2 regions of the Rheinheimera gaetbuli genome follow, and region 2 is predicted to be linked to the other one. Evidence: predicted binding sites of a transcription regulator. Region 2 holds the regulator's gene; the other holds the start of a gene.
The links. Region 2 encodes sigma-54, which starts transcription at its own class of promoters, with help from an activator protein. Its sites were predicted from a motif close to TGGCANGNTNCNTGCTT; they were not measured.
Positions count from the first base shown of each region.

Region 1 (5,972 bases), on a different contig from region 2:
TCCGTTGTAACCCCGGCATTATCTACCGCAAGAAAATCTGAAAATTAACCATCTAAAATAGTGGCCTGAGATTTGCATTTAATTTGCCATCGCTAATAGATAGGTGGCAAAAAAATGGCAATCAGTTTTGACAAAGCATTTGGTATGCACCCTGACGCCATGCTGGTGCGCGATCGTCGTGCTCAGGTACTGGCAGAAAATATCGCCAACGCAGATACTCCGGGTTATAAAGCTAAAGATCTGGATTTTCAGCAAGCGTTGAATAACGCCAAAGCCAGACAATCTGGTGCTATGCAGCGTACCCACGACCAGCATTTCCACATATCTACTGCCACCCGGCATGAAACTAAATTTCGTAACCCAGACCAGCCTGATACCGGCGACGGTAATAGTGTTGATATTCATCGCGAACGTAATGCCTTTATGCAGAACAGCCTGGAATATCAAGCAAGCCTGGGATTTCTTAATTCCCGTATTGGCGGTTTGAAAAAAGCCATTACCGGCGGAGGACAATAATTATGGGTGCTTTTAATATTTTTGATATTACCGGCAGCGGTATGACTGCGCAGTCACTGCGGATGAACACCACTGCCAGTAACATTGCCAATGCTAATAGCGTAAGCAGCAGTGTTGAGCAAACCTACCGAGGCAGACATCCGGTGTTTGCCGCAGAGTTGTCGCAATCCAAACGCCTGCAAGGCGATGCTAGCGCTGGGGTAAAGGTGCTGGGTATTGTTGAATCGGACGCGCCGCTCAACGTTGAGTATGCGCCAAACCATCCAATGGCAGACGAAAACGGTTATATCTATAAGCCTAATATCAACATTATGGAGGAGATGGCGAACATGATTTCGGCATCGCGCTCCTATGAAACCAACGTGCAGACTGCTGATGCGGCTAAACAGATGGTGATGCGGACATTGCGGCTTGGGCAACAGGGATAAGGAGTAGCAGATGACTACCGGCGTAAACAACAACTCCGCCTTGGGTGGCATGTACTGGGATGGTGACAAAAAAACACCGGATAAAAATAACGGTGCGCTGACCCAGGCTGATTTTTTCGCGCTGTTAACACAGCAGCTGGCATATCAGGACCCGACCAAGCCAGTTGAGAATGACCAAATGATTGCGCAAATGACCAATTTTACCATGGCCGACGGCATTAGCTCACTAAACGAAAGTTTTAAAGGTTTAGCCCAGAGTATGACGTCGAACCAGGCGTTGCAGGCTTCTTCTTTGGTGGGACGCACTGTGCTGACACAATCAGATGAAATCGTGTTTACCGGCGAAACCTTATCACGTGGCAATATCGAACTTGATAAAGCGGCGACGTTGATGAAAGTGCGCATAGAAAATGAAAAGGGCGAGTTAGTACAATCGTTTAGCGTGGAAAACCCGCAAGTGGGTAAAAACGAGTTTATCTGGGATGGTACCTATATGCCATCCGGCGCGGGGAGTGCTGCCGAAGTAGACGGTGAGTTGTCTGAGCGGGTGAAAGCCGGCGTATATAAAGTAAAAGTGGACGTGAGTTACGCTGACGGTAGCAACGCCAGTCTACCGGTCAATGTTTATACGCCCGTCGGTAGCGTCAGCCTAAATGGGCAAGGTGGCAGTATTATGCTTAACCTGCTGGGATTAGGGCAGGTTAAATTAAGTGATGTATTAGAAGTTTCATATAGTTAAGTGAGCTGAGGTGAATTATGAGTTTTAATATTGCATTAAGCGGCCTGGCCGCAGCGCAAAAAGATCTGGATACCACGGCGAATAACATCGCTAACGTAAATACCACCGGTTTTAAAGAGTCTCGGGCTGAATTTGCCGATGTGTATGCCACATCTATTTTTGCCTCTGGCCGCACAAAAGTAGGTGATGGTGTTGCGACATCTGTTGTTGCACAGCAGTTTAGTCAGGGCGCACTGCAATTTACTGCCAACTCACTGGATTTAGCTATTACCGGTGAAGGTTTTTTTGCGCTGACACCTGATCGGCAATCGCAAGATCTTACCTATACCAGATCTGGAGCTTTTAAACTTAATAAAGACAACTTTATTGTTGATAACAAGGGAAATTATCTGCAAGGCTTTGCTGTTGATCCAGTTACAGGTGAAAATCAGTCAGTGAGCCTGAGTACAACGCAGCCTATTGCGATCCCAACATCGGCCGGTGCGCCACGCGCAACGACAAACATTTTTTTGAGTATGAATGTTGATTCACGCGTTATAGCGCCAACATTAGCATTTGATCCAACTGACAGGGCTTCATACAACCATTCAACCTCGGTTACCGTTTATGACAGCCTAGGTGAGCCCCATACTGCAACGACCTACTTTCGTAAACAAGCGGCACCCGCAATTAATACCTGGGATACTTTTGTTGTATGGGATGAAGCTACGGCCAACCCAACAGTTCCTGCACCGGTTCCGCCTGCAACACGTAACCCGGCATCATGGTTTCAGGGAGATCCTATAGTCTTTGATTCAAATGGTAATTTCATTGATACACCGCCATTACCTACCATTACGATCCCAGCTGCAGATTTAAACCTGGCTAGCAACAATTACCTGACAAACGGTGCTCAGTTTGCTACGGATATTGCAGTAAACTTTCGTGATGCATCAGGTGTTAGAACGCCGACACAATACGCCTCTAATTTCGATGTTACTAACCTGAGTCAGGATGGTACTACTGTAGGGAGCCTGACAGGCGTTGACATTGATGCTTTTGGCCGGGTGCTGGCCAGCTACAGCAATGGTGATTCTTCTTTTCTGGCGCAGGTAACACTGGTGCGGTTTGCAAATGTACAAGGCTTAAAGCAGGTGGGTAATACATCATGGAAGCAAAGTATTACGTCAGGTGAGCCAATAGGTGGGCAGGCCAATATTGGCACCTTTGGTGCAGTCAACGCGTCAGCGCTTGAGCAGTCAAACGTAAACCTAACCACCGAGCTGGTAGACCTTATCAGCGCGCAGCGCAACTTTCAGGCTAACTCAAGGGCACTGGAAGTAAACAGTACCTTGCAACAAACCGTGCTGCAAATTCGTTAAGCGTGACCAAGCTATATTAAACACCACCTTCGGGTGGTGTTTTTTTATCCACTTTATTGTTCCCTCCAATATTTTTGTGGCATCAATTTTGCTTCATCAATAGATATAAGTTGTAGCAACAGATCACGGAGAGCCTAATGGACCGTTTGCTATACATCGCCATGAGCGGTGCCAAAGAAAATATGAATGGTTTAGCGGTGCGGGCAAATAATCTTGCCAATACCGGCACCGTTGGTTTTAAAGCCGACTTTGAACAGGCTCGGGCAATGCAGGCGTTTGGCGACGGTCTTCCCAGCCGGGTGTTTTCCATGACTGAACAGCCAGGTCAAAACTTTGACGCCGGCGCCATCATTATGACCGAGCGTGAGCTGGATGTTGCAATTCAAGGCGATGGTTGGTTGGCAGTTCTGGCACCGGATGGCACTGAAGCCTACACCCGTGGCGGTAATTTGCAGCTAAATGCACAAGGTATGTTGGAAACCTCATCAGGGCTTGCCGTAATGGGCGACGATGGTCCTATTCAGTTACCAGTGCCACTGGCAAAACTGGAAATTGGCAACGACGGCACGATAAGTGCGTTGCCGCAAGGTGCCCCGGCTGACGCTATTGCGGCTGTTGGTCGTATTAAGCTGGTTAAACCATCAAACAGCGAGATGGAAAAGGGAAATGACGGTTTATTCCGGCGTAAAGACGGGCAGGTGGCTGAAGCGGCGCCAGATGTGAACTTACTTAATGGTGCTATTGAGGGCAGTAATGTCAACGCAGTAGGCGAAATGACCTACATGATCAGTTTGCAGCGTCAGTTTGAATTGCAAGTGAAAATGATGAAGAGCGCTGAAGATATGGACCGCCAGCAAGTTCAGTTACTTCGGATAATGGGTTAATCACCAGATAACGGGTTACGGCCCGGGAGGCAGTTATGCATCCAGCTTTATGGATCAGTAAAACCGGATTAGACGCTAAACAGCGTGATATTTCGGTAATTTCTAATAACCTGGCAAACGCCAGTACGGTTGGCTTTAAGAAAAGCCGCGCCATCTTTGAAGACTTGTTATACCAGAACGTGAATCAGCCTGGTGGGGCATCGTCACAAAATACCGAGCTACCCAATGGTTTAATGATTGGTGCTGGTACCAAGGTGGTGGCAACGCAGAAAAACTTCACTCAGGGCAATATGATCACGACTGACAACAGCATGGACATCATGATCCAGGGGCACGGCTTTTTTGAGATCCTAATGCCTGACGGTACGATCTCGTATACCCGCAATGGTCAGTTTACTATTGATAATGAGGGCAGTCTGGTTACGTCAGGTGCGGGCTTTCAGTTGCAGCCCAATATTGTGGTGCCACCTGATGCACAAAGCTTAACGGTAGCGCAGGATGGTCAGGTATCTGTGCAGTTGCCAGGGCAGGGTGAGCCAGCAGTGTTGGGGCAGCTTACAGTAACGAACTTTATCAATCCGGCTGGGCTTGAGCCTGTTGGGCAAAACCTGTTTCGCGAAACCGGCGCCAGTGGAGCCCCGGTGCAGGGCATTCCCGGGCTGGAGGGCTTAGGTATTATCGTACAGGGAGCATTGGAGACATCCAACGTCAATGTTACTGAAGAGCTGGTGAGTCTGATTGAAAGTCAGCGCGTGTATGAAATGAATTCGAAAGTCATTTCATCTGTCGACCAGATGTTAGGCTTTGCAATTCAGCAGTTGTAATCGGAGGCGTTATGTTACGCACTATTATTGGCATCGGCATTATAGTTGGTTTGTCTGGTTGTGCATCTTTGCAGGAGCCGCAGGCAAACGACCCTTATTTTGCACCGTTACAGCCAGAGATGCCGACTCGGCAACTGGTGCACAATGGCTCTTTGTTTGCACAAAACTATTCCAATAGCCTGTATTCCGATAATAAAGCGCGACACGAAGGCGACATTATTACCGTAGTGTTAAAAGAGCGCACTCAGGCCAGTAAAAATGCCAAGACGGAAACGAAAAAAGACAGCTCAGCCTCCTTTGATCCAATGATTGGCCTTGGTGGTCGCAACGTTTCAGTAGCGGGTAATGTGCTGCAATTTGGCGCCAGCTCTGCATCGAATTATAAAGGTGATGCTAAAGCTGATCAGAGTAACTCGCTGGTGGGTGATATTTCTGTCAATGTGTTGCAGGTGCTGGCAAACGGTAATCTGGTGATCCGTGGTGAAAAATGGCTGACACTCAATACCGGCAAAGAATATATCCGGCTGACCGGTGTTATCCGCTCTGAAGATGTCGATGTAAATAATACTGTCGAGTCGACAAAAATTGCCAATGCCCGTATCGAATACAGTGGCACAGGGGCTACTCATGGTGGCCAGTCACCAGGCTGGTTGAGCCGGTTTTTTAGCAGCCCGTTATGGCCATTTTAGGAGAACATAGATGAAACGGATCCTCGCAGTACTGTTGCCGTTAGCATTGACAATGTTACCTGCGCAGGCAGCAAGAATAAAAGATGTTGCTGATATCGAAGGGGTGCGCAGTAACCAACTGGTCGGTTATGGCTTGGTAGTCGGCTTGCCTGGTACCGGCGAACAAGGCGCTTTTACTGAACAGAGCTTTCGTACAATGTTAACCAATTTCGGTATCTCGTTGCCTGCCAACTTAAAAGCACAAACGAAAAACATTGCCGCAGTAACGGTGCATGCTGAGTTACCCGCTTTTGCTAAACCCGGCCAGACGCTTAACATTACCGTTTCTTCTGTTGGCAGTGCCAAAAGCCTGCGCGGGGGCACTTTAATGCAAACCTTTTTAAAGGGGTTAGACGGTAATGTGTATGCGGTAGCTCAGGGTAGCTTAATAGTAAGTGGCTTAGGCGCCGAAGGATTGGACGGTTCGCGCATTTTGGTCAACACGCCGACAGTGGGCAGTATTCCTAACGGTGCAACGGTAGAGCGTGAGGT
Region 1 is NZ_BAAGTL010000007.1:86,832-92,803, forward strand. Features, by position in the region: gene ACYVIC_RS06955 (CheR family methyltransferase) at 1-41, shown strand, start outside; gene flgB (flagellar basal body rod protein FlgB) at 115-516, shown strand; gene flgC (flagellar basal body rod protein FlgC) at 519-944, shown strand; gene ACYVIC_RS06970 (flagellar hook assembly protein FlgD) at 955-1,683, shown strand; gene flgE (flagellar hook protein FlgE) at 1,701-3,044, shown strand; gene flgF (flagellar basal-body rod protein FlgF) at 3,182-3,928, shown strand; gene flgG (flagellar basal-body rod protein FlgG) at 3,964-4,752, shown strand; gene flgH (flagellar basal body L-ring protein FlgH) at 4,764-5,441, shown strand; gene ACYVIC_RS06995 (flagellar basal body P-ring protein FlgI) at 5,452-5,972, shown strand, end outside.
Region 1: flgF (flagellar basal-body rod protein FlgF) is a predicted target of sigma-54. The motif match lies at 3,122-3,138, and genes of this name have one in related genera.

Region 2 (5,972 bases):
GATAGCTGCGGTTGTTGCGTTCCAATTGTGGCAACCAACTGCTGATAAAGCTGTTAATATGCCAGATGTATTTCGCTACAACTGGTTGTGCTGCCAGGTAATCTTTTACGGGCTGGTCTAGGCCAGTGAGCGGTTTTAAGTCTGGTTCCCAGTGCGGATTAGGTAAAAAACGTGCGTCAAATACGAAGTCAGCGTCCTTGGGAATACCGTACTTAAAGCCAAACGATTCAAACAGAATTACCAGGCGGCCACTCTTTTGGCCAAGAATGCGTTCGCGTAGCTGCTCAGCTAGCTGGTGTACGTTAAGATCAGTGGTGTCTATATATAAATCAGCGCGGCTGGATATGGGATCCAGCAACTGTTGCTCGCGTGATATGGCTTCGTCCAGTGACATCGCCTGATGCGAAAGTGGGTGCAGCCGGCGTGTTTCACTAAAGCGCTTGATTAGACTGGCGTGATCGGCGTCCAGATACAGTATGGTTAATTCTAATTTACGCGGAAGATATGACAGAATCTCTGCTAACTCGTCAGGGTCTTGTGGCAGGTTTCGTACATCAATACTAACGGCGACACGCTCGTACTGCCCCATTACCGTTGTAGCCAAAGTGGGTAGTAAATTCACCGGAATATTGTCGACACAATAATAGCCTAGGTCTTCCATTACCCTTAAGGCAACAGATTTTCCGGAACCGGAACGACCACTGACTACCAGTAATTTCATGTGTTGTTGTCCATAGCACTATATTCCAGTAATAACTGATAGAGTTGCTGGTTGGTTTCGGCGTGACGGAGTTTTTTGGTGAGTTCTTTCTGACTTAGCAATCGGGCAATAGCTGCAAGCGTGCTAAGGTGTGCCTGGCATTGTTGTTCCGGGATGAGAATAGCACAAAAAATATCCACCGGCTGGTTATCAATAGCATCAAACGGAATACTCTCTTTGCTAACCACAAACACCAGTAGCGGTTCGGTAACCTGCTTCAGTTTGCCGTGTGGAATGGCGATACCGCCTCCTATGCCGGTTGACCCCAACTTCTCACGGGTTGTCAGTGCTTCTAATATACTGTACTCAGCAATATCAGGTAGTTGCTGGTGTGCCAGTTCGGCAATATATTCCAGAATGCGTTTTTTGCTGTTAAAAAGAACTGCACTTTTAGTGCAGTTCTCGGCAAGCATTGAGCTTAAATTCATCATGGCCAAATCAGTGTCGGGAAATTTTCTCTTTATGCTTGATCACCTGACGATCCAGTTTATCAATCAGCTGGTCGATCGCAGCATACATGTTTTCATCTTCAGAAATTGCAAATACTTCGCCACCACTCAAGTGCAGCTTAGCTTCAGCAATCTGCTTTAATTTTTCCACGTTTAGGATCACATGTACATTATTTATGTGATCGAAATGCCGTTCAAGCTTTGCAAATTTGCTGTCAACGTACTCTCTTAAGGCTGTGGTAATTTCAACATGGCGACCGGTAAGATTGATTTGCATAGACATATTCCTTCTTTTAGGCTTATTTACAGCAAGGTCTTGCGTTGATTAGACGGCGGTATGAACAGGGATTCGCGGTATTTGGCAATAGTACGCCGCGCTACGTTGATACCTTGCTCCAGCAGAATGTCAGCCATTTTGCTATCGCTGAGCGGTTTAGCCGGATTCTCCGCCGCCACTAATTTCTTGATAAAGGCTCTGATTGCAGTAGACGAGCATTCGCCACCACTCTCAGTACTAACGTGACTGGAAAAGAAGAACTTAAGTTCAAAAATACCCCTTGGTGTATGCATGTATTTTTGTGTGGTAACCCTAGAGATGGTTGATTCATGCATACCTACCATCTCTGCTACGTCGTTAAGCACCATAGGTTTCATGGCTTCTTCACCATGCTCAAAAAATGCCTGCTGCTGTTGCACAATGCAGTTTGTCACTTTTAACAGGGTTTCGTTACGGCTTTCTAAGCTTTTCAAAAACCACTTTGCCTCCTGCAAATGTGAACGAATAAACTGGCTGTCTGTACTGTTTTTCGCGGTACGTGACATTGCAGCATATTGTTGGTTTATCCGCACCTTGGGCATAGCATCCGGATTAAGCTCAACCTGCCAGCGACCTTTTACTTTCATCACGCTGACATCAGGGACAACGTACTGCTGCTCTTCCCGGATAACATCGGCACCGGGACGCGGGTTCAAAGAGTGGATGAGCCGCATTGCTTCTTTTAGCTCATCCTCTTTTAGTTTAGTCACCCGCATTAAAGAACGAAAGTCGCGGTTAGCTAAAAGTTCTGTGTGATCACGGATCAGGCTCTGTGCAGCGGCTAAAAACGGCGTATCAGGGCTAAACTGGCGCAGCTGCACTGTCAGACATTCCTGCACTGAGCGTGCACCTACCCCAACCGGGTCGAATAATTGGATGCGTTTAATGACGGCTTCTACTTCATCTGCTTCAATATCTGCCAGACCCAGCGATTCAAGAATGTCATCACAGCTGATAGTAAGCAGACCGTTATCGTCTATCGCTTCAATGATGATTTCTGCAATAGCCCTGTCGGTTTCTGAAAATGGGGTCAGCTGCATTTGCCAGCGCAGATAATCGCGCAATGTTTCGCTGGTCTCACCCTGATACACGGTATCTTCTTCGCTTCCCGAATTGCCGGCGCTAACCGGTGCTGCACTAACTAAATCATCCCAGTTGTTATCAAGCGGCAAATCTTCGCTGATATTTTGCTCTGACATCGCATCACTGGTGTCTGGCTCTGCGGCTTCGAACTGCTCATCAGTGGTATTGTCAGAAGCGGACTGTAATGATTCAGAGATATTTACCGGCTCAGCGTTGAAGCTGTCATATTCGTCTTCGGCTTCAAGCAATGGGTTTGCATCCAGCGCTTCCTGAATTTCCTGCTGCAACTCTATTGTCGACAACTGCAGCAAACGGATAGCTTGCTGTAGCTGCGGTGTCATGGTGAGTTGCTGTCCTAAGCGGAGTTGCAAAGAGGGCTTCATCTACTTCTACTAATCTCCTGAATTACCACAAGTACTTTTTTGCTAACTATAGCCTGAATTGCTCGCCGAGGTATACATCCCGTACTTTCTGATTGGCCAATACGTCTTGAGGGGCGCCTGATGCAATCAGTTCACCATGACTAACGATGTACGCAATCTCGCAAACATCAAGGGTTTCACGTACATTATGGTCGGTAATCAGTACACCGATACCACGTTGGCACAAATGCTGAATAATTTTTTTAATGTCGAGGACGGATATCGGATCGACACCGGCAAAGGGTTCATCCAACAAAATAAACGCCGGGTTGGCAGCCAGCGCTCGGGCAATTTCAACGCGTCTGCGTTCGCCACCAGACAAACTCATACCCAGGCTATGTTTAATATGGCCAATATGAAACTCTTCCAGCAAGTCGTCGGCAACTTCTTCCCGACGGGTACGGCTTAAGTCTTTACGGGTTTGTAATATAGCCAGCAGGTTTTCATACACGGTGAGTTTGCGAAAAATCGAGCTTTCCTGCGGCAGATAACCAATACCCAGCCGGGCTCTGGCATGTATTGGATCGAAAGTAATATCCTTATCGTTTAGCGTTATTTTGCCTTTGTCAGACGGTACCAGGCCTACAATCATATAAAAAGTGGTGGTTTTGCCGGCGCCATTGGGTCCCAACAGCCCAACAATTTGTCCGGCATTAACTTCAAGGCTAACATCTTTAACCACTTGCCGGCTTTTATAACTTTTTGCCAGATGTGAGGCGACTAACTTCATGGTTGCTGGTCTTCCTCTGAAGTAATAATAGTGGTTACCCGTCTGGAGCTGTCACTCGCTGCATTCAGTTCTTGCGTTTCAACATTGTATTTTATTACTGATGCTTTGACGACGCTGCCGCTTTGTGCCAGTTCTGCATTGCCATTTAGTATCAAAGTGCGATTAGCCGGCTCGTAGCGCATTTCACTGGCAGAAGCATTGACGATCTTGCCATCTTCCAGCTGTTGGCTGTAGTTAACTGGGTTGCCGCTAACGATGTATATTTCTTTGCCTTTACCGGTGCTGGCGTCAATTTCTAACCGGTCGGCACTAATGCTGATAGCGCCATGCGTAATGATGACATTATCACTGTAGGTCAGGACATTTTCTTTTAACGACGCTAAATTATCAGCATCTATCTGAATTTTTTGGGTATAGTCGGCTGACGCAGCCTGTGTAAAGGGCTGTAGTAATACTGCCAGCACTAAATATACAAATTTATTCTTCATTACGATATACCGTTTGCTGGTGTTGCAATAGTTTAAAGGCGTGTGTTGTTAAATCTGCATTAATGCCTATGCCTTTGATTTCGAACCCTTTTCCTGAAATTAGTACCGGTAGGTTGTTTTGTAGCCGGTTGTCAGGAAATAACATTTCCAAGCTGTCCGTTGCTAACCTGTCGAATAGCTGGTCTTGAGATAAGCTTTTAATTTGCACCTGCTGCTCAAGGATGATTTTATCCTGCACAAACCATATTGCATACTCACTGCTGGCTTGCCAGTCTGGCTGGTGTTGTTCGTTATACAGGGTATACACCGGCTTTTCAAACTGCATAAACCCCAGTTGCTCAAAATGTTCCAGTCGCTGCGCACTCACAACATCTGCTTGATAACCTGCGGCGTTATAAAGACGTCGGGTAATGTTCAACGCCACATAGTCTGGCAGTAGTTCCTGGTCGGTTTGCAGCGCAGATCCATCGTTGTGTGGGGTAAACCAGAGATAGCCGGCAATTCCAACCAGCAACAGCACTATCGGTAACAATAGTTTTCTCATGCGCTGCTTCCGTCGAACAAGCCGAATTGTTGTTGGCTTATTAATAATAGATCACACAGTTCTCTGACTGCACCGTAGCCACCAGGCAAACTGGTGATATAACTTGCTTGGCGCAATAGGTACGGATGAGCATCTTTTACCGCTACGGCAAGACCACAGTGCTGCATAACCGACCAATCTGCCAGATCATCTCCAATATAGGCCACTTCTTTGGCATTAAGTTGCAGTTTAAGCAATAACTCGTTAAAGGCGGCCAGTTTATTTTCCTGTCCCTGATAAATGTGAGATACCGAAAGTGCTGTCATGCGTTTTTGCACTATGGCTGAGTGTCGCCCGGTAATTACCGCTACTTCTATACCCGCCTGGCGCACAGCTTTAATACCGTAGCCATCGCGGGTATGAAATGCTTTTAATTCTTCGCCGCTGTTCGCTAAATAAATCCGGCCATCGGAAAACACACCATCAATATCGCAAATCAACAGTCGTACGGTGCTGGCTTGCTGAAATACCGCTTCTGTTACCGGCTGATATAACTCATTAAATAATGACATTTACAATACTCCGGCACGTAGCAGATCGTGCATATTCATGGCGCCGATCGGCTTTCTGTCGTCGTCCAGAATAATAAGACCGTTGATTTTTTTCTGTTGCATAATTTGCAATGCCTCGGCAGCCAGCATCTGGCTATGAGCGGTAATGCATTTTTGCGTCATGACTTCTGCTATGCGATTGCTATGAATATCAAAGCGTTGATCGAGAATTCGTCGCAAATCACCATCGGTAAAAATACCGCTTAACATTCCACTGTCGTCGACTATGGCGGTCATGCCAAGACCTTTTTTTGATATTTCCAGTAACGCATCTTTAATGCTGGCATGTTGGTTAACGATTGGCACCTGTTCATCCCGGTGCATTACGTCATCAAGGCGCAACAATAGTTTACGTCCCAGACTTCCTCCGGGATGTGACATGGCGAAGTCCTCTGCTGAAAACCCACGCGCTTCTAACAGCGCTACAGCAACGGCATCGCCCATGGCCAGCGTCGCAGTTGTGCTAGCAGTGGGTGCCAGGCCAAGTGGGCAGGCTTCCTGTTCTACTTTTACGCATAAATGAGCGTCTGCCAGCTTCGCCAATGTTGAGGTAGGGTTACCTGTCATGCTAATTAATTTGATGCCCAGGC
Region 2 is NZ_BAAGTL010000008.1:257,726-263,697, forward strand. Features, by position in the region: gene rapZ (RNase adapter RapZ) at 1-721, opposite strand, end outside; gene ptsN (PTS IIA-like nitrogen regulatory protein PtsN) at 718-1,191, opposite strand; gene hpf (ribosome hibernation promoting factor) at 1,199-1,486, opposite strand; gene ACYVIC_RS08075 (RNA polymerase factor sigma-54) at 1,513-2,991, opposite strand; gene lptB (LPS export ABC transporter ATP-binding protein) at 3,038-3,760, opposite strand; gene lptA (lipopolysaccharide transport periplasmic protein LptA) at 3,757-4,248, opposite strand; gene lptC (LPS export ABC transporter periplasmic protein LptC) at 4,238-4,792, opposite strand; gene kdsC (3-deoxy-manno-octulosonate-8-phosphatase KdsC) at 4,789-5,343, opposite strand; gene ACYVIC_RS08100 (KpsF/GutQ family sugar-phosphate isomerase) at 5,344-5,972, opposite strand, start outside.